3 regions of the Streptomyces sp. NPDC057617 genome follow, and region 2 is predicted to be linked to each of the others. Evidence: riboswitches for the same ligand, from Rfam matches in the RefSeq annotation. Region 2 holds a riboswitch; each other region holds the start of a gene.
What was found. Region 2 has a riboswitch for cobalamin ahead of cobN (cobaltochelatase subunit CobN). Riboswitches for the same ligand answer to the same signal wherever they lie in the genome.
Positions count from the first base shown of each region.

Region 1 (3,268 bases), on a different contig from region 2:
ACGCAGGGCAGTGGGGCTATGCCACCCTGGCGCTCGGCTCCGCGCTCGCGCTCTTCATGTATCCGCACTCCATCACGGCGACGCTCTCCAGCCGCAGCCGCGATGTGATCCGGCGCAACACCACGATCCTGCCGCTGTATTCACTGATGCTGGGGCTGCTGGCGCTGCTGGGCTTCATGGCGATCGCCGCCGGGATCAAGGTGGACAACGGGCAGTTGGCGATCCCGCAGCTCTTCGAGAACATGTTCCCGGCCTGGTTCGCGGGCGTGGCCTTCGCGGCCATCGGGATCGGCGCGCTGGTGCCGGCCGCGATCATGTCGATCGCCGCGGCGAATCTCTTCACCCGCAATATCTACAAGGACTTCATCAGGCCGGACGCGACCCCGGCGCAGGAGACCAAGGTCTCGAAGGTGGTCTCGCTGCTGGTGAAGGTGGGCGCGCTGGTCTTTGTCCTGTCCATGGACAAGACGGTGGCGATCAACTTCCAGTTGCTGGGCGGAATCTGGATCCTCCAGACGATGCCGGCCCTGGTCGGCGGCCTGTTCACCCGCTGGTTCCACCGCTGGGCGCTGCTCGTCGGCTGGGGCGTCGGCATGCTGTACGGGACGGCCGCGGCGTACGGGGTCGCGAGCCCCACCCAGAAGCACTTCGGCGGATCGTCGGCGGAGATCCCGGGGATCAACGAGATCGGCTACATCGGTCTGACGGCGTTCGTGCTGAATGTGGTGGTGACGGTGGTGCTGACGTTCGTGATGCGGGCGGTCAAGGCGCCCGAGGGCGTGGACGAGACGAGCCCGTCGGACTACACGGCGGACGCGGGGGATCCGGGGGTACGGGTCGAGCCGGCGAAGGCGGCTTCGGGCGATCCGGTGCACTGAGGGTCTCGTGTTCCGACCGGGCCGCCGCGGCTTCCTCGCTGGTGAGGAGGGCGCGGCGGCCCGTTGTCGTACCCATGGCGCACACTCGGTGCATGGACTTCACGATCAGAGAGGCCGAGCCCGGGGAGTACGCGCGGCTCGGCGAGATCACCGCGCGGGCGTATCTGGTGGACGGGCACCTGGACTTCGGTGAGGACGACCCGTATCTGTACACGCTGCGGGATGTGGCCACGCGGGCGGCCGAGGCGGAGGTGCTGGCCGCCGTGGACCCGGACGGGACGGTGCTGGGCGGGGTCACCGTTGTCCTGGCCGGCGGGCCCTGGGCGGACATCGCGCAGGACGGCGAGGCCGAGTTCCGGATGCTGGCGGTCGACCGGGCGGCCCGGGGCAGAGGCGTCGGCGAGGCCCTGGTCCGTGCCTGTGTGGCGCGCGCTCAGAACACGGAGGGCTGTATACGGCTGGTCCTCTCGACCCAGGCGTCCATGCGGCAGGCCCACCGGATCTATGAGCGCCTCGGCTTCGTCAGGACCCCCGAGCGGGACTGGGAACCGCTCCCGGAACTCCCGCTGCTCGCCTATGTCCTGGACCTGCCCGGCGCCGCCGACGGTGGTACGCCCGGGGGCGGCTGACCATACCCGACACTACATCTGGGGGGTGGTGCGGCTTCCAGCCACCAGATGTATGCTCGACCTCGCTGTCGACGCAGGGGAATCCGGTGCGAATCCGGAACTGTCCCGCAACGGTGTGCTGTGGTGCGCTTTGCCGTGCCCGCGAGTCCGAGCGCCTGCCGACGGTGCGTCCGGGTCGGCCGATCCGGGCGCCGAGACGTCCGGGCCTCGCGGTTGGGCCGGTGGACGCCGCGCCGCGTGCTGCCCGGGTCCCGGGGGTACGGCGGTGCGCGCCCCCGTATCCCCTCGCGCCGGCCCGGAGCCGAGCGAGGGAGAGCACCACGTGACCATCGCGCCAGCGGATCCGGCGGCAGCCGCTCCGGGAACCACCGGGCCTGATGGACCCGCAGACGGGCCGACCGACGGGCAAATCGGTGAAGCGGCCGACGGACCGGGCGCCGCGCTGCTGCGGGTCCTGGCCGAACTGACCGCCGATCTGCCCGACGCCGACCCCGGCAGAGTGGCCGCCGCCGCACTCCGGGGCCGTAACGCCCGGTCGGACGAGGCCGAGCTGCGCGGGCTCGCCATCGAGGCGGCCGCGGGTCTGATCGCCGAGGACCCGTCGTACTCCCGGCTCGCCGCCCGGCTGCTCGCCCGCGCCATCGTGGAGGAGGCGGCGGGCCAGGGCGCGGTGTCGTTCTCGGCGTCGGTCGCGGTCGGGCACCGCGAGGGCCTGATCGCGGACCGTACGGCCGGTTTTGTCGCGCTGCACGCCGCCCGGCTCGACCGGCTGGCCGATCCGGCGGCGGACGACCGCTTCGGCTACTTCGGGCTGCGTACGCTCCACGACCGCTATCTGCTCAGGCACCCGCTGACCCGCCGGGTGATCGAGACCCCGCAGCACTTCATGCTGCGGGTGGCCGCCGGGCTCGCGGAGGACGAGTCGGCACGGGCGCTGGACGAAGTCGCCGCGCTGTACGGGCTGATGAGCCGGCTGGAGTATCTGCCGTCCTCGCCGACCCTCTTCAACTCCGGTACGCGCCACCCCCAGATGTCGTCCTGCTATCTGCTGGACTCCCCGCTGGACGAGCTGGACTCGATCTACGAGCGGTACCACCAGGTGGCCAGGCTCTCCAAGCACGCGGGCGGCATCGGCATCCCGTACTCCCGTGTCCGCTCGCGCGGTTCACTGATCCGCGGCACCAACGGGCACTCCAACGGCATCGTCCCTTTCCTCCGCACCCTCGACTCCTCGGTCGCCGCGGTCAACCAGGGCGGCCGGCGCAAGGGCGCGGCCTGTGTGTATCTGGAGACCTGGCACGCGGATCTGGAGGAGTTCCTGGAGCTGCGCGACAACACCGGCGAGGACGCCAGGCGTACGCACAACCTCAATCTGGCGCACTGGATCCCGGACGAGTTCATGCGCCGGGTGGAGGCGGACGGCATGTGGTCGCTGTTCTCGCCCTCCGATGTGCCGGAGCTGGTCGATCTGTGGGGCGAGGAGTTCGACGGGGCCTACCGCGACGCGGAGGCGGCGGGCCTGGCCCGCAGGACCGTCCCGGCGCGCGAGCTGTACGGCAGGATGATGCGCACCCTCGCCCAGACCGGCAACGGCTGGATGACCTTCAAGGACGCGGCGAACCGTACGGCCAACCAGACCGGCGAGTCCGGCGCGGTCGTCCACTCGTCCAATCTCTGTACGGAGATCCTGGAGGTGACGGACGACGGCGAGACTGCGGTGTGCAACCTGGGTTCGGTGAACCTGGGGGCGTTCGTGCTGGA
Region 1 is NZ_JBHVGV010000002.1:691,020-694,287, reverse strand. It holds gene mctP (monocarboxylate uptake permease MctP) at 1-878, shown strand, start outside; gene ACFU9P_RS08665 (GNAT family N-acetyltransferase) at 971-1,507, shown strand; cobalamin riboswitch at 1,543-1,685, shown strand; gene ACFU9P_RS08660 (ribonucleoside-diphosphate reductase subunit alpha) at 1,830-3,268, shown strand, end outside.
Region 1: linked by a shared signal. The riboswitch ahead of ACFU9P_RS08660 (ribonucleoside-diphosphate reductase subunit alpha) and the one ahead of cobN (cobaltochelatase subunit CobN) in region 2 are both predicted to bind cobalamin.

Region 2 (3,268 bases):
CGTCAGGACGGTCGTCGAGCCCCAGGTCGTGGTCGAGCTTGGCCGCCTGGATCAGCGTCCAGATCTGCGCGCGGATCGCGGGCAGCTTCGCCGGGTCCATGGCGGCGATCGCCGCGTGCTCGTCGAGGAGCTGCTCCAGGCGCGCGATGTCGCCGTACGATTCGGCGCGCGCCATCGGCGGTACGAGATGGTCCACCAGCGTCGCGTGCACGCGCCGCTTGGCCTGCGTACCCTCGCCCGGGTCGTTGACCAGGAACGGGTAGATCAGCGGCAGATCGCCCAGCGCGGCGTCGGGGGCGCAGGCGGCGGAGAGCCCCGCGTTCTTGCCGGGCAGCCACTCCAGATTGCCGTGCTTGCCCAGGTGGATCATGGCGTCGGCGCCGAAACCGCCGTCCTCGCGGGCGGCCTGGATCCAGCGGTACGCCGCCAAGTAGTGGTGCGAGGGCGGCAGATCGGGGTCGTGGTAGATCGCGATCGGGTTCTCGCCGAAGCCGCGCGGCGGCTGGATGAGGATGAGGAGATTGCCGCGGCGGAGGGCGGCCAGGACGATGTCGCCGTCCGGGTCCCCGCCCGCGGCGGCCCGGCTGCGGTCCACGAACATCTCGCCGGGCGGCGGGCCCCAGTGCTCCTCGACGGACTCCCGCAGGGCGGCGGGGAGCTGCCCGTACCAGCGGCGGTAGTCGGAGGCGGGGATACGGACGGGGTTGCGGGCGAGTTGCTCCTCGGTGAGCCACTCCTGGTCGTGGCCGCCGGCTTCGATGAGGGCGTAGATCAGTTCGTCGCCGTCGCCGGATTCGAGCCCGGGGACGGCCTCCGTACCGAAGTCGTAGCCGGCGTCACGCAGTTCGCGCAGCAGGGCCACGGCGCTGGCGGGAGTGTCCAGGCCGACGGCGTTGCCGATACGGGAGTGCTTGGTCGGGTACGCGGACAGCACCAGCGCGATGCGCTTGTCCGCGTTCAGGCGATGGCGCAGCCGGCCGTGGCGTACGGCGATCCCGGCCACCCGTGCGGCCCGCTCGGGGTCGGCGACGTACACCGGGAGCCCCTCGGGGTCCAGCTCCTTGAACGAGAACGGGACGGTGATGAGCCTGCCGTCGAACTCCGGTACCGCCACCTGCGACGCCGCGTCCAGCGGCGACAGCCCCTCGTCTGAGGCCTCCCAGTCGGCGCGGCTGCTGGTGAGGCAGAGGGCCTGGAGGATCGGTACGTCGAGCGCGGCCAGGGCTCCGGCGTCCCAGGCCTCGTCGTCACCGCCGGCCGAGGCCTCGGCGGGCCGGGTGCCGCCTGCGGCGAGCACGGTGGTGATGATGACGTCGACGCCGCTCAGCGCCTTCAGCAACTCCGGCTCGGGGGCGCGCAGGGAAGAGACGAAGACCGGCACGGCCCGGCCTCCCGCCTCCTCGACAGCCTCGCTCAGGGCGTCGATGAAGGCGGTGTTGCCGCTGAGATGGTGCGCGCGGTAGTAGAGCACCGCGACGATCGGCCGGGCGGCGCTGACGAAGGTGAGGGTCTCCACCCTGCGGTGGACCCGGCCCCAGGTCGGCGCGGCGGCCGGCGGCTCGAAGCCGTGGCCGGTCAGCAGGACCGTGTCGGAGAGGAAGCGCGCGAGCTGCTCCAGATTGGCGGGACCGCCGTGGGCGAGATACGCGTGGGCCTCGGCGGCGATACCGATGGGGACGGTCGAGGCCTCCATGAGCTGCGCGTCCGGGGCCTGTTCGCCGGTGAGTACGACGACGGGGGGACGGGCGGGGGCGGCGCGCAGGGCGTCGGCGAGGGGGTTCTGACCGGGATCCTGGCCGGGCGAGGGGTGGCGGTCGGGCGAGGGGTGGCGGTCGGGGGCCGTGTTGCCGAGGAGGAGGTCGATCCCGTCCTGCCAGGCGCGCAGCCCGCCCAGGAGGCGTACGACCACGAGGTCCACGCCCTCCAGCAGTCCAGGCAGTTCGTCGAGCGCGAGCCGGGCGGGGTTGGCGTACCGGTATGGAACCGGCCCGCCCGCCGCACGGGCGCTGAGCAGATCGGTGTCGGACGTCGACAGGAGCAGAATCATGCGGCGTCTGCCTTCCTCGGGGTCCGCGCCCCGGGCGGTAGGGAGGACGGCGGGAGTTCCTGGCTCACCCGGCGGCATACGCATGCCGGGCTCACAGTGGCGGGACCGCGCCGGATTCGCACCGGGCTTCCTCCCCTGACGCCGTCACTGGCGTTGACGGGCACGGGACCCGCCGTCTGCATAGTAGGTGCAGCAGGTCACGGGCGGGGAGGGCGCCAGGACGGGCCGGAGGGGGTGCGGGGGTACGTGGGTATGCTCGCCGCCATGCCGCCCACCTCGCCAACACCCGCGAACCGGGACGAAGCCCACCCGCGGGACGGGGGGACCGCTTCGGCCCGGGATCCGCTACGGGATCCGCCGCCGGGACCTGCCGGGGGCCCGCTCGCGGATCCTGTCAGGGGCCCGCTCCCGGGCCCTCTTGGGGACCCTCTTCGGGGTTCTCTTCGGGGTCCAGTGACCGGTGTAGCTCTGGGGCCCGCGGGTCCCGTCCGGGAGGGCGGTGACGCCTGTCCCGGTGCGCTGCGGCTGCACACCGCGGACGACGGACGGCTGGCCCGACTGCGGCTGCCCGCAGGACTGCTGACGTACCGTCAGACCGAGGCACTGGCGAGCGCGGCCGAGCGCCTGGGCGACGGACATCTCGACATCACCTCACGGGGCAATGTGCAGCTCCGGGGCCTGGGCGCGGCCTGCGGCGATGAACTCGCGGCGCTGCTGCGCCAAGCCGGGCTGCTGCCCTCCGAACGGCACGAGCGCGTACGGAACATCGTCGCGTCACCGCTCTCCGGACTCGACGGACACGGCGAACTCCCCGCTGAGCGCTTGCAGTTGTGGGCGCGCGAACTGGACGGACTTCTCTGTGCCAGCGAGCCCGCGACCGCCCTCTCCGGGCGCTTCCTCTTCGCCCTGGACGACGGCCGCGGGGATGTCGTGGCGCTCGGCGCGGATGTGACGTTGCTCGCACGGCGGGACGGTACGGCGATGGTGCGTACCGGGGCGAACCGGGCGGGCCTCCTCGTACCCGCCGCCGACGCCCCGAGAGCCGCGCTGCTGGCTGCGGAGACGTTTCTCACGGTGGCGGAGGCGGGTGGTTCCGGTGCCTGGCGGGTACGGGAGCTGCCGCCCGGCCATGGACTGGACGAGGCGGTCGCGGCGCGGCTGGCGGACGCGGGGATCGCGGCCGAGTACGCGGCGGGGGTCCCCGTAGCCCCCGTAACTCCG
Region 2 is NZ_JBHVGV010000017.1:90,627-93,894, forward strand. It holds gene cobN (cobaltochelatase subunit CobN) at 1-2,047, opposite strand, end outside; cobalamin riboswitch at 2,081-2,236, opposite strand; gene cobG (precorrin-3B synthase) at 2,300-3,268, shown strand, end outside.

Region 3 (3,268 bases), on a different contig from region 2:
GACCGAGTTCTCGGCGGGCAACAGCCCCTTCGTGCACGCCTTCGAGACGATGGGCATCCCCCTCGCGGCCGGCATCGTCAACTTCGTCGTCCTGACCGCCGCGCTCTCCTCCTGCAACTCCGGGATGTACTCGACCGGCCGGATGCTGCGCGACCTCGCCGCCAACAGCGAGGCGCCCAAGGCCTTCGGCAGGCTCAACTCCCGCAAGACGCCCGCCCTCGCCATCACCGTCTCCGTCGTACTGATGGGGATCGGCGTGGTCCTCAACTACGTCGTCCCGGAGAAGGCGTTCGGCTATGTGACCTCGGTGGCCACCGCGGCCGGCATCTGGACCTGGATGATGATCCTGATCAGCCATATCCGCTACCGCCGCGCCGTGGAGGCCGGGAGGCTGCCCGCCTCGTCGTTCCCCGCCCCCGGCGGCGCGCTGTTCAGTTGGGTCGCGCTGGCCTTCCTGGCGCTGGTGACCTGTCTGATCGCGTACGACAAGGACGCGCGGATCTGTCTGTATGTGGCGGCCGTGTGGGCGGTGGGGCTGGCAGTCGGCTGGCAGACGCTGAAGCGGCGCGACCCGGCTGCTGTGCTGAAGGTCAGTGCAGCCGGCAAAACCAGCCCGTCCGGCGATTGAGACCAGCCCGTCCGGTAAATCCAGCCCGTCCGGCGATTGAGGACACCGCGTGGGCCGGCTCCGTCGTACCGGGGCCGGCCCACGCACGCGTACCAGGGCCCGCCCGCACCCCATCGCCCCGTTTATATTCTCTGCATGCTCACCATCACCCAGGCCCTGCACGACCAGATCGTCGCGCACGCGCGAGCCGACCACCCCGACGAGGCCTGCGGTGTCGTCGCGGGCCCCGCGGGCAGCGACCGGGCCGAGCGGTTCATCCCCATGCTCAACGCCGCGCGCTCGCCCACCTTCTACGAGTTCGACTCGGCCGATCTGCTCAAGCTCTACCGGGAGATGGACGACCGCGACGAGGAGCCGGTGATCATTTACCACTCCCACACCGCGACCGAGGCCTATCCGTCCCGTACGGACATCACCTACGCCAATGAGCCCGGCGCCCACTATGTGCTGGTCTCCACCGCGGACACCGACGGCGAAGGCCCCTTCCAGTTCCGCTCGTACCGGATCGTGGACGGCGAGGTCACCGAGGAGCCCGTCGAGATCGTCTGAGAGACTCGACGCAGAAACTTAGGCGGCAGGACCCAGGAAGCCGGTGCGAAACCGGCGCGGTCCCGCCACTGTGACCAAGCTCCGCTTGGCAGCCAGGAACTGACCTGCCGCCTTTCTCCCACCAGCCAGGGGACGCGGAAATCCCCCGGAGGAGGCCCTGTCGTGTCTGCCGTGCCCCGGCGCCGCCGCGCGTTCGCGCCCGCCGTCGTACCAGCCGTATCCGTCGCACTGGCCCTGCTGCCGCTCACGGCCTGCGGCGGCCCCACCGCCGACGGGTCCACGCAGGGGAAGCCCGCCGCGCCCGGCTTCCCGTACACCGTCACCAACTGCGGGGTGACGACCACGTATCAGGCGCCGCCGAAGCGCGTGGTCACCATGAACCAGCACGTCACCGAGATCATGCTCGCGCTCGGTCTGGAGAAGTCCCTGGTCGGCACCGCCTGGCTGGACGACCGGATCCTGCCCGCGTACGAGAAGGCGTACAAGAGCGTGCCGGTCCTCGCCGAGGAGTATCCCTCCAAGGAGAAACTCCTCGCTGCCGCACCCGACTTCGTGTACGGCGGGTACGCGAGCGCCTTCGACGCGAAGGACGGCCGTAGCCGCGACGACCTCAAGGCGGCCGGTATCAACACCCGGCTCAACCTGGAGAACTGCACGGACGGCCGGACCTCGATGGAGGACGTCTACCGCGAGGTCGAGGAGACCGGCCGTACTTTCGGCGTCCCGGAGCGCGCGAAGCGCTGGATCGCGGACGCGCGCGCCACGGTCGCGTCCACCGCGGGCGGACTGAAGGGCGTCAGGCCCGTGCCGGTCTTCGTGTACGACAGCGGCGACCGCACCGCGTTCACCGCGGGCGGCAAGGGCATCGGCAACGAGCTGATACGGCTGGCCGGCGGCCGCAATGTCTTCGCCGACCTCGACAAGTCCTTCGGCGACGCGACCTGGGAACAGGTCGTGGCCCGCCGCCCCGAGACCGTCGTCATCTACGACTACGGCTCGACGACGGTCGCCCAGAAGGAGAAGCGCCTCCTCGACGACCCGGCCCTGAAGGACATCCCGGCCATCAAGAACCGCAGCTTCGCGGTGATGCCGCTGTCGGACGTGGTCCTGGGCGTACGAGCGCCGGGCGCAATCGAACGCCTGGCAACCCAACTCCACCCGGCGCGGACGAAGTAACGTCCGATGCCCAGCGATCCCGAGCCTTCGCCGGCGGCGAAACCAGCCGGTCCGGCATTCGAGGACACCGCGGCAAAACCAGCCCGTCCGGCGTTTGAGGACACCGGGGTCCGGGGCGAAGCCCCGGTTTCGGGAAGGGGCGGGGTGGGGGAGAAGCCCGCCGCAGGCGCTCCCCGGAGCTCCGCCGGAACCGGCTCGGAGGCTTCGCCCACGCCCCCGGCCCCCGCCCGGCCGCAGCCCGGGGCCCGGCGGCTTCGCCTGCCCCTGGTTCTCGGCTGCCTCGCCGTCGCGCTCTGCGCCGCCGTCGTCGCCGCGCTCGCCCTCGGCTCCGTGTGGATTCCGCCCGGGCAGGTCGTCGCGGTCCTCACCGGGCGCGCGGAGCCCGGCCCGTTCCGGACCATCGTGCTCGATGTGCGGCTGCCGAGAGTGCTGCTGGGGGCCGTCGTCGGGGGCGGGCTGGCCGTCGTCGGGACCGTTCTCCAGGCGCTCGTACGGAACCGGCTCGCCGACCCCTTCCTGCTCGGGATCTCCTCCGGCGCCTCCACCGGTGCCGTGCTGGTCCTCGTGCTCGGCATCGGCGGCGGGGTGACCACCACCGTCGCGATGCCCGCCGCCGCCTTCGCCGGGTCGCTGCTCGCGCTGGCGCTGGTGTACGGGCTGGCCCGGCGCGGCTCCACGATGAGCGGGGGCGGGCTCGTCCTCGCCGGGGTGGCCGTCTCGTACATCCTCTCCGCGCTCACCACCCTGATCCTGGTCGTCTCCGCCAGGCCCGAGCACTTCCAGGAGGCCCTCTACTGGTCGCTGGGCGGCCTCGGCAGCGCCCGCTGGGCCACGCTCGTACCGCCCGCCGTCGCGCTCGTCGCGGGCACCGCCCTGCTCATGGCACTGGCCAGGCCGCTCGATCTGCTGCTGGCG
Region 3 is NZ_JBHVGV010000006.1:392,461-395,728, reverse strand. It holds gene ACFU9P_RS18070 (amino acid permease) at 1-628, shown strand, start outside; gene ACFU9P_RS18065 (Mov34/MPN/PAD-1 family protein) at 764-1,177, shown strand; cobalamin riboswitch at 1,173-1,300, shown strand; gene ACFU9P_RS18060 (ABC transporter substrate-binding protein) at 1,349-2,353, shown strand; gene ACFU9P_RS18055 (FecCD family ABC transporter permease) at 2,498-3,268, shown strand, end outside.
Region 3: linked by a shared signal. The riboswitch ahead of ACFU9P_RS18060 (ABC transporter substrate-binding protein) and the one ahead of cobN (cobaltochelatase subunit CobN) in region 2 are both predicted to bind cobalamin.